Regions from separate parts of the Peribacillus sp. NPDC076916 genome, predicted to be linked through region 2. Evidence: predicted binding sites of a transcription regulator. Region 2 holds the regulator's gene; each other region holds the start of a gene.
The links. Region 2 encodes LexA, which represses DNA repair genes until DNA is damaged. Its sites were predicted from a motif close to CGAACATATGTTCG; they were not measured.
Positions count from the first base shown of each region.

Region 1: the regulator LexA is predicted to act here: its motif matches at 1,888-1,901, upstream of ACQKFG_RS06115 (DNA polymerase thumb domain-containing protein).
Region 3: the regulator LexA is predicted to act here: its motif matches at 1,380-1,393, upstream of addB (helicase-exonuclease AddAB subunit AddB).

Region 1 is NZ_JBNNIU010000002.1:230,146-233,342, reverse strand. Features, by position in the region: gene ACQKFG_RS06125 (iron-sulfur cluster biosynthesis family protein) at 1-6, opposite strand, end outside; gene ACQKFG_RS06120 (YolD-like family protein) at 213-545, opposite strand; gene ACQKFG_RS06115 (DNA polymerase thumb domain-containing protein) at 574-1,833, opposite strand; gene ACQKFG_RS06110 (C40 family peptidase) at 2,245-2,904, shown strand; gene ACQKFG_RS06105 (DUF3221 domain-containing protein) at 2,985-3,197, opposite strand, start outside.
Region 2 is NZ_JBNNIU010000009.1:40,777-43,973, forward strand. Features, by position in the region: gene ACQKFG_RS21075 (YneB family resolvase-like protein) at 1-559, opposite strand, end outside; gene yneA (cell division suppressor protein YneA) at 579-890, opposite strand; gene lexA (transcriptional repressor LexA) at 1,046-1,669, shown strand; gene ACQKFG_RS21090 (glucosaminidase domain-containing protein) at 1,930-2,211, opposite strand; gene ACQKFG_RS21095 (hypothetical protein) at 2,585-2,872, shown strand.
Region 3 is NZ_JBNNIU010000001.1:566,993-570,189, forward strand. Features, by position in the region: gene addB (helicase-exonuclease AddAB subunit AddB) at 1-1,251, opposite strand, end outside; gene lepB (signal peptidase I) at 1,442-2,005, opposite strand; gene ACQKFG_RS02850 (TVP38/TMEM64 family protein) at 2,039-2,653, opposite strand; gene ACQKFG_RS02855 (hypothetical protein) at 2,944-3,197, shown strand, end outside.

The DNA.
Region 1 (3,197 bases), on a different contig from region 2:
ATACATGATTGCACGCCTCCCGATGTCTTTCCTTTCCCCCATTATAAACGATAAAAACGCTTCTGTTAAAGAAACTGCCTGCTTCCTTTTGCAAGATCAGCCACACGAACACCGTGCTAGCAAATGCCGATTCTCTTACGCATCGTAATCCCTTTCATCACGATGCCGTTTCGAAAATGAAAGGCTGTCCCTTGGAACAGCCTTTCCGCTCATCATTCCGTTATCCTTACATCCGCTATATCGGAAAGCCTGATATAGTGAACCTGCTGAAATCGATCAACGATATGAAGTTTTTGGGTGGGTTCATTATAATAATGGATCCTGCCGATTAACAGCTGATACCGGTTTCCTTCATAATGTGCAATCGTAACATCCTTTCTTTCCTCCATCGCTTCCCCCATTACAGCATTCATTTCTTCCAGTTGCTGCTCATCCAGGATGCGCTTCGTTTCATAGCCATCCTCCACCACCCAATCCCGCAGCATCTTCACATGCTCCGGTAACATCATCGATGTCCATTTGATACGGCCGCGATCACGAATCATTCTTTTCCCACCCTTCAAAAAGTCACCCCTACGCCTTATGCCCACCAAGCAGCCTGCTTCGGTAAACGGCTGTACCCGCTTCCGTATACGAAACCGCACGCAATAACGATTTGGCTCCATATTTATGGCGAATTCGATCAACCGTGTAACTCAATTCCCGCTTCTTCCAGCGCGAAGCATCGAATAAAGTCAGCTGCATTTCGTTATCATCCACAATATTCGAGAGTCTGACCTCTATGCTCCGAACCGTTTTTTGCCTATAGTTCTCATGAAAAAGCTCCAGACAAACTTTATATAACTCCATCGTAATGTTGGTCGGCTCGCTAATCGAACGCGAACGATGGAAACCCCCGCCAAACTCATCCTTGCTGTAACCAATGCTTAGGCTCACCGTTCTTCCTGCCTTGCGATGGGTGCGTGCCCTTCTTCCAACTTCTTCGCAAATTTCCAGCATGACCTGCTTCACCTCATGCTCCTCCTTATAATCCCGCAGCAGGATTTGGCTTTTGCCGAAGCTTACCTGCCCTTCGATGATCGCTGCCCCCATATCGGATAAATCTATTCCCCACGCATGGTGGTAAAGCTGATTGCCCATAATCCCAAACTTCGCTTCAAGTAATTCAAGATCATAATTGGCAAGCTGCCCAACCGTAAATATCCCCATTCCATGAAGGGTTTTTTCAACGCGCCTGCCGATCCCCCACATTTCACGAAGCGGGGAAATCGGCCAAAGTTTGCTTGGCACATCCTCATACTTCCATTCGGCAATCCCTTTATGTTTGGCATCCAAATCAAGGCAAAGTTTTGCCATAAGCATGTTCGGTCCAATTCCAATTGCACAAGGGAGCTGTAATTCGCGTTCGATTTCATCCTTTATCTTTTCAGCTATCATCCGGGCATCTCCCCATAAAGAAGCGGCACCATCGACTTTCACAAAACTTTCGTCCACACTATATACGTGAATCGCTTCTTTGGGCACATAACGGTTGAACAAGCGGGTGATTTCCGTCGAAACCCTTAAATAGGTCGCCATTTTAGGTTCAACGACGACAATCCTCGGATCATTCGGGATCTCAAACATCCGCGACCCTGTCTTTATGCCAAATTCCTTCTTCATTTTTGGAGAAGCCGCGAGCACAATGCTCCCTGTCCTCTTCAAATCACCAACCACCGCCAGATAACAATCAAGCGGGTCCAGACCAAGCATGACTGCTGAACAGCTTGCATAAAAACTTTTCATATCGATACACATAATTGATTGTTTCGGCATCGTCCCATAATCCATCATTTCTTCACCCTAATAAGAATATACGTTCGCTTTTATTATATTCATAACTTTAACCGAATATACGTTCTTATTCAATGGAAGTTTTCATACAAATTTCTACTTTTTATTGTAATTTCCTTGAAAAATATAATTGACACTAAAAATGGATAAAATACCAAATTTAAACTCCGTATCCAAATTGTTTTTTTAAAAGAGAATCAATTAGTAGCTTGATTAATTTTTAATGAATCCATATACTCAGTTTTTTGAAATTCAAACACCCTTTTCAATAGACTTTCGTCCATTTATCATTTAGTCTTACTGCTCATTTTTTGTAATGAAACTGTAACCAAAATTATGTCTAATTGTCATAATGGTATTGTAGGATAATATTGTTAAGAATTATAGAGAGATAGAGAGGAAATGAAAATTATGAAGAAATGGATCGCTTCAGCTGCTGTTGCATCTGCCATGATGCTAACCCCACTGCAAGCCTCTGCAAATATTGGAGATCAAACCCTCAGACCCGGAATGACACATAGCGATGTCAAACAACTACAACAACTTTTAAAAACCAAAGGGTATTTCACATATACAGGTTCACTGACTACATATTACGGCACCTATTCTACATCTGCAGTAAAAAAATTCCAGAAAGCCAAGGGATTAACTGCCGATGGAATTGCCGGCCGGGGCACATTTAATGCGCTTGGTGTTTATAATGTCAATAATACAAGCCTGATAAGCTATGCAAAAACCTTAATCGGCAAACCTTACAAATGGGGCGGGACGACACCGACTGGATTCGACTGCTCAGGCTTCGTCTATTATGTATTCCAGAAATCGCAAGGAATTACCTTACCGCGTACAACATCATTACTCTATTCCAATACAGGTTTAAAAGTATCTTCACCAGCTAAGGGTGATCTTGTATTCTTTGATACTTCTTCTGGAAGAACAGGTGTATCCCATGTTGGAATATATATCGGAAATGGTCAATTCATTAGTGCTACGTCTTCTAAAGGAGTAACCATCACGGATATGGATAATACTTATTGGAAACCAAAATATTTAGGTGCGAAAACTTTATAAAATCAGGACAAGAGCTCATCCTTGTGAGTGAAATCCAATAAAACAACCGGACAGATTCCAAGTGATTCAGTCCGGTTGTTTTATTTTATATATAATATTTCATCCGTTAAATCCTCTACTGTCACCATGAATGAAGAGTCTAAGTTAGAACGATTCATCATTTCGATATTATAAACATGCTCCGAGGGTAAATGGACGACTTCGAGAACCATGAATCGCTGACTTTCCGCTTTGCTGACATGATTGAGGGCAGCAGTGACTGCCCTTTGTTCAGCTAAGCTTTTTTCATCCGT
Region 2 (3,197 bases):
CGATCTCTGCAAATGTCAATCCATTGGCCCGAAGTTTAATGATTTCTTCTATAGGAATCTCCTTACGGTCCCTTCCGGTGGAATTCCTTTGATTCTGAAGGTTTTTTTGAGGTCGATACCCCTTTTCAACGGCCCTTATCATCCCGCGCTTTATTTTTAGATTATGTAGTTTCCTTTGATATTCTTCTACAATTCCGACAATCTGGATGACCATCGCATCCGAATCCGATAGCTCAAGTTCGCCATCGTGTGAGAGCGTATAAATTTTCACATCTTCTTTAAGGATGACATGGAAAAGGGCTATTTTGGCATTCCCTCTTCCCAGCCTCGTTTCGTCCTGGATTAATAGTACTTCAGCTTCTTTGGTTTTAAATAGTTCGAGCATGTCAAAAATGCCATCCCTATTCAACTCATAACCACTAGCCTGTTCTTTTATTATGGAAATGACTTCAACATCCATCTTTTCTGCCAATTTGACTAATTCATCTTCCTGCCTTGCCAATGATGTTTCCTGTGACTCTTTTTCTGTGCTGACCCTACAATAGATTACCGCTTTCATAATACCCTACCTTCACTGCTTACTGGTCACTGGCCAAATTCTGGACAAGTTCTTCCCCTTTAACCGGTATGACGATGACTTGACCAGGTTTAATCGAATCTGCCCTTACTCCATTATGCTCTTCTATCCAACCAATGAATTCTTTTTTTGTCAAATTTGCTTCTTCATATTCTTCGGCAATTCCCCATAGGGTGTCACCTTCACTTACTTCTATAGAAAGGAAATCATTTTTTTGATCATTGTTCAATGTACAAGAGAATAAAATTGAAAAGATAAATACTGATCCCGCTAATAGAATCGTATAAATATAATTTTTGTATAATTTTTTCATAAATATCCCTCCAAAGCGAATGTTCGTTCGTATGTTATGACCAAATTATAATACGAACGTTTGTTTCAGTCAACAACAAAATTCGAACTTATGTTTGTATAGAGTTGGGGGCCATGCTATAATATAGCAAAGAACATTGGGGAAGAGGTGCACTAATGACTAAACTATCAAAACGGCAGCAAGATATTCTTGATTTCATTAAAGAAGAGGTTCGCCAAAAAGGGTATCCACCTTCCGTACGGGAGATTGGCGAAGCAGTGGGACTTGCATCAAGTTCAACAGTACACGGACATTTATCCCGCCTGGAAAGTAAAGGCCTGATCAGACGTGACCCAACCAAGCCAAGGGCCATTGAAATAATGAATTCGGAGGAAGCGAACAATATTCCAAAAGCCAATGTCGTGAACGTTCCGTTACTTGGAAAAGTAACAGCGGGCATGCCTATAACGGCCATCGAGAACATAGAAGAATACTTTCCGCTTCCCGAAAGCATGGTTCCGCATGATGATCATGTATTCATGTTGGAAATCATGGGTGAAAGTATGATCGAAGCTGGAATTCATGATGGAGACTATGTCATCGTGAAACAACAAAGCAATGCCAATAATGGAGATATCGTCGTGGCCATGACGGAAGATGATGAAGCCACTGTAAAACGATTCTTTAAGGAACCGGATTACATAAGGCTTCAGCCCGAGAACTCAAATATGGAACCAATTATTTTACGAGATGTTTCGATACTTGGAAAAGTAATAGGCTTATATAGACAAATACACTAAAAGCGCTAACCGCGCTTTTTTTTTGTTTGTTTAATTTATGTCCCGAATTCTCTCAATATGCATATGGAAGAGTAGGTTTTAATATATTTTTTAATAGAATCTATTCTCATGTGAATATTACATCTTTTGGAAAGAAACTCATTCAAAAAAAGGAGAGTGTTGAAATACCGTTGCCAGTTAAAAATTCCATTTCATTCTTAATATTTGGTTCACTTTAATAAGGTAAAGATCGCCCAAGCCATTTCACTATTGAATCTGTACTATTGTAGAACATATGCTTTACAAGAGCAGAGACTGAATCCCTTTTTTTGACAATTAAGACTTCCATTCCATGACGTCCCGTTTACGTATAGATTGGCAAGATCTCGAAGACTTTCTTCCCAAGATGGGTATTTCCTGAATTTGTTCCATACTTGAACGGGTACAGCGGTGAGGTATTCGATTGTTTGGATAATGTCAGACTCGCCCTTAAAGTCACCTTTTGTACCGAATATATTTTTTCCTTGACTTGCTAATAAGCTTGTCCCATATCCACTCTCCAAGCAAGCTTATGCAATAACAACAATGGTAAAATATTAATTCCTTTTGAATTTTCTGGGCATAAGGAGCATTCTCCTTAATAAATGTTTCCTTGCTCATTAGATCTTCGCATTAATAGACGTTTTTTACTGTTTATCTTCATTGTCGGCTCTTTCCGAGTTGTTTTAAACCATTCCCGCGGCCAACCAGAAAAAGCCGTCAATCCATATAATTATATGGATTGACGGCTTTAAAATTGAACTCTGAAAATCTTCAAAACCTGGTTGCATAACCTTTTATATATTAGTTTTAAATATGAATTTTTTTATTATAGTATAAAGCCTTGATAAAAAGTAAAAATTAATTTTGAAAACTTCTATTTAAGGTGGTGAAATTATGGACTTCCCAACCATCCATACAAACTTTTGGGATGCAGTAATAGCCATTCCTATCATCATGATTCTTACTCAACTAATTAAGGTCATGTTTCATATTCGCCCAAAATTCATCCCTACCATCGCTTTGGGTCTTGGCTTGTTCATTTCCATTTTCATCAGTCATCGTCATCACTTGGTTGCAGGGATTTTCATGGGCTGGTTTTATGGCTATGCAAGCATTGGCAATTATGCTGCACTTAAAACAGGTATTTTGTCTTATAGAGAATCTTATCAAAAGACAGATTAAACCCGTTGTCTCGTTTCAATTCATCAATCTCTTGTATTGCCACGAGCCCGAGTGGCTTCTATCCCCATCGAACATCCGTTAAATTAAAATCTAAATTAACAATTACGACCTTAACTTTGGCTGAATCACAAAAACTCTCATGTTAACCATACCATTATACATTACCCACAAAATACCTTTTCAATTAACAAAAGGTATTAATTGGTAAAAAGGAAGTTCGGAATGCACTTATCCCGAACTATGATTTTTAATAAAAAACTGAATGTTCTTTTAGAAAAAAACGTACCCAAACTGACTTTCCTTCGAATTTGATACCTTCTCAATA
Region 3 (3,197 bases), on a different contig from region 2:
TCTATCGTGGTTATTTTGCAGCGGAAATAGAAGCTCCGTCTTGATCGCACGAAATACCGGCTCATAACGCCAATAGCCATTGATGATCTCCAAAGTGGAACGAATCAGCTCAATCAGAGGATGATTCAGCATCGTCCGTTTGGAATCGACGAACAAGGGAATTTGATAATCCCGAAAAACGGTCTGTAAAATATCTGCGTACGCTTCTCCATTCCGGACTAAAATCGCAATATCACTGAAACGGTGCTGTTTCTGTCTGACCAGCGACAAGATGTCCCGGGCAACTCCTTCAATCTCGGCTCTGCGGTTAACTGCCTGGGCGATCGTTACATCAGGCGGCTGATCTAACGCTTTGGCAGGTCTAATGGCAAAATAAGTTTCCAGATGATTCAGTCCCTGGCTCTTTCCAAATCTTTCAGTTCCTTCTAAGATCCGATCTTCTGAAATCGGTATGCCATTCCTCAACCCAGCCTGATAAAGGTGATGATATAGATTTCCCGTTTGCCTGAACAACTGCAAATCATCCGGAGCGTAATGTCTATAGGGCTGATCTAACGTCAGCGAGATCGTTACACTCCTGCACAGCTTGATCATTTCTTCCACAATCAATAATTCCTGGGGAGTCAAACTATAAAAACCATCGATATATATATCCGCATCCCTTATATAGGAAGAATCCGCCATTTTCTCGATCAGCAAAGTGAAGTAGTCTTCAGAATCTAAATATTTGTTAACCATTTCATCCTCAAAAGCCTGATAGACCAATTCAAGATCATGCAGTTTATCCTGAATGCCGCTGCCGGCCTGTGAGGTTTCGGCCAAATAGTTTTGAATGTCATCAGGTTGGATGCAATACTGCTTGAACTCAGCCAGCATTAGCTCCATCTGTGCAATGAACCCCTGCTTATCAGCAGAACGACGAAACATCTTTAATTCTTCCTTTTTATCATCCATGATCTTCCGTATCAACATATTAACGCCAACGCTGTCCAAATGCAGCCGGCTCATCCCCCCGGTCTCCTGAAGAACGCGCCAAGCAAGCCTGCTAAAACTAAAAACCTGTGTCCGGATCATTCCGGCAAGGCCTGGTGTTTTAATTAATTTATATTCAGATAGAAACGTCATCTGATCAGGAACGAGGTAGATAATTGGATTTCCTTCGGGATCTTCTGCCAATTTGGAGCGAATTTCGTCCAATATATTCGAAGTTTTCCCTGCACCCGATCTTCCCAGTAAAAAACGGAGTGACATCTCTTTTTCCCCCTTACAACATAATATCTAGATCCATCATACCAGAAATACTTTAGTAAACATGACTAGGTTTCTGTTTCCAATTAGATTTACTTTCTATTATTTTAACGTTTCCCCTGAAAAAACACCAATCGTACGTTCGCGTTTTTCCCCAAAAGAAAAAGCCCACATAATTTTTGGGCTTCCACGATCATTCACCTGTAAATTTATAATTGAATTCTTTCACCGGCCAATATCGAACATCCACTTTACCGACAACATTTTCAACCGGTATATAACCAAAGTGACGGCTGTCAGCACTTTCAAGACGATTATCACCCATGACAAAAAGCTTGCCCTCGGGAACTTTGGTAACATCCGTCAATTCTTTTAATGTAAAATCACCCGTAAAATCCTGTCCCGGGAAACCTTCCTTGAATTTCTGAAGATAAGGCTCATCCACTTTCTCACCATTTACGTATAGCCAATCATCTTTATAACGAATTTGGTCACCTGCAATCCCTATAACTCGCTTAACATAATCTTCTTGTGAGTTCGCATGAAAAACAATAATGTCAAAACGGTTGATATCATGAATATGGTAATTGATTTTATTCACGACAAGTTTATTTCCATCTTCTAGGGTCGGCTGCATCGACTTCCCTTCAACATCATAGCTTGAAAAGAGAAATGTACGGATCAAGATGTAAATAACAAAAGCTATCATCGCTGGTTTTATCCAATCGGATAAAGAATTCTTGTTTGTTTTTTCCATCTAGTTCAACCCCTACTGCATTTATATACTAATTTATTGTCCTTCTTCCCTCTTCATGCTTTTATTTAATCGGACTTCAAGTCTTTTCCCCACATACCATAGGATAAAGATGACGATCCCGATAATGATCGTACGCACAGGTTTATGAATTAAGGATACTAGATCGTAACCTACGAAGCTGATCGTAAAGATCATCACCGCTTTCCCTCCCACTACTGCAAGTCCATATTGCAAGGGACTGACTTTTGAAAGTCCTGCCACGATATTAACGATGGCTGAAGGTGTAAAAGGGAAGCAGAGCAATATGAACAAAGGACCGAATCCATGGCTTTCCACCCAAACCATCAACCTCTGCACCTGTTTATGCTTTTGCAAAAATCGGAAAAATCTCATTTGACCATATCTTCTAATAATCCAAAAGATCAAATAAGAGCCCGCTACCGCCCCAATCCAAGAAAATAAAAACCCCCACCAGAGACCAAAAGCCGTTGCGTTAGCTAGCACGAACACCACTAAAGGCAAAAAGGGCAAAAAAGCTTCCAGCATCGGCAGTAAGATCCCAGGAATTGGACCGAATGAGCGATATTGCTGAATAAGTGCAGATATATGATCAAGTGTAAACCACTCGCGTATAGTAACCAAATCCATAATTATCTCCCTCGACATGCTGCTATCAAAGCAGCATAAACTTATTAAAAACTGTTTATTTTAGATATATCACTTTCCCCTGAAATTGCAAGAATTATTACCCATATACCTTCATACTTTCCCTAACTCCGGAAAACATAATCTTGTTAACGAATATTTCTAGATTTATCAAAACCACTTGCATATACACTGAAAATACATTAGGATAAAAAAACAGAACAAATGTTCTTTTTTCTGCATGGTATACATACTAATATTAAAAGCCGTGCTATTAGAAAGGAGCGGTCATGATGACCCGCATTCCAGAAGATGACCGTAATATGATTGAAAGAGCCATCTACCTCCCTATGGTTATAACAGTCTTAAACCGGGATCTCAAGGTCATCGAAATTAGTCCATTTAAATTAAAAAGGCCCTATTCGGAGCTAGTCGAACATATTTTAAAAGTGGTTCAAGACGAACTTGCCGAGGTAAGGCGATATTTGCGCAAGGAGAATATTAAGGTTAGTGAAATCAAACGCGATGAATCCTTCACGATGTATTG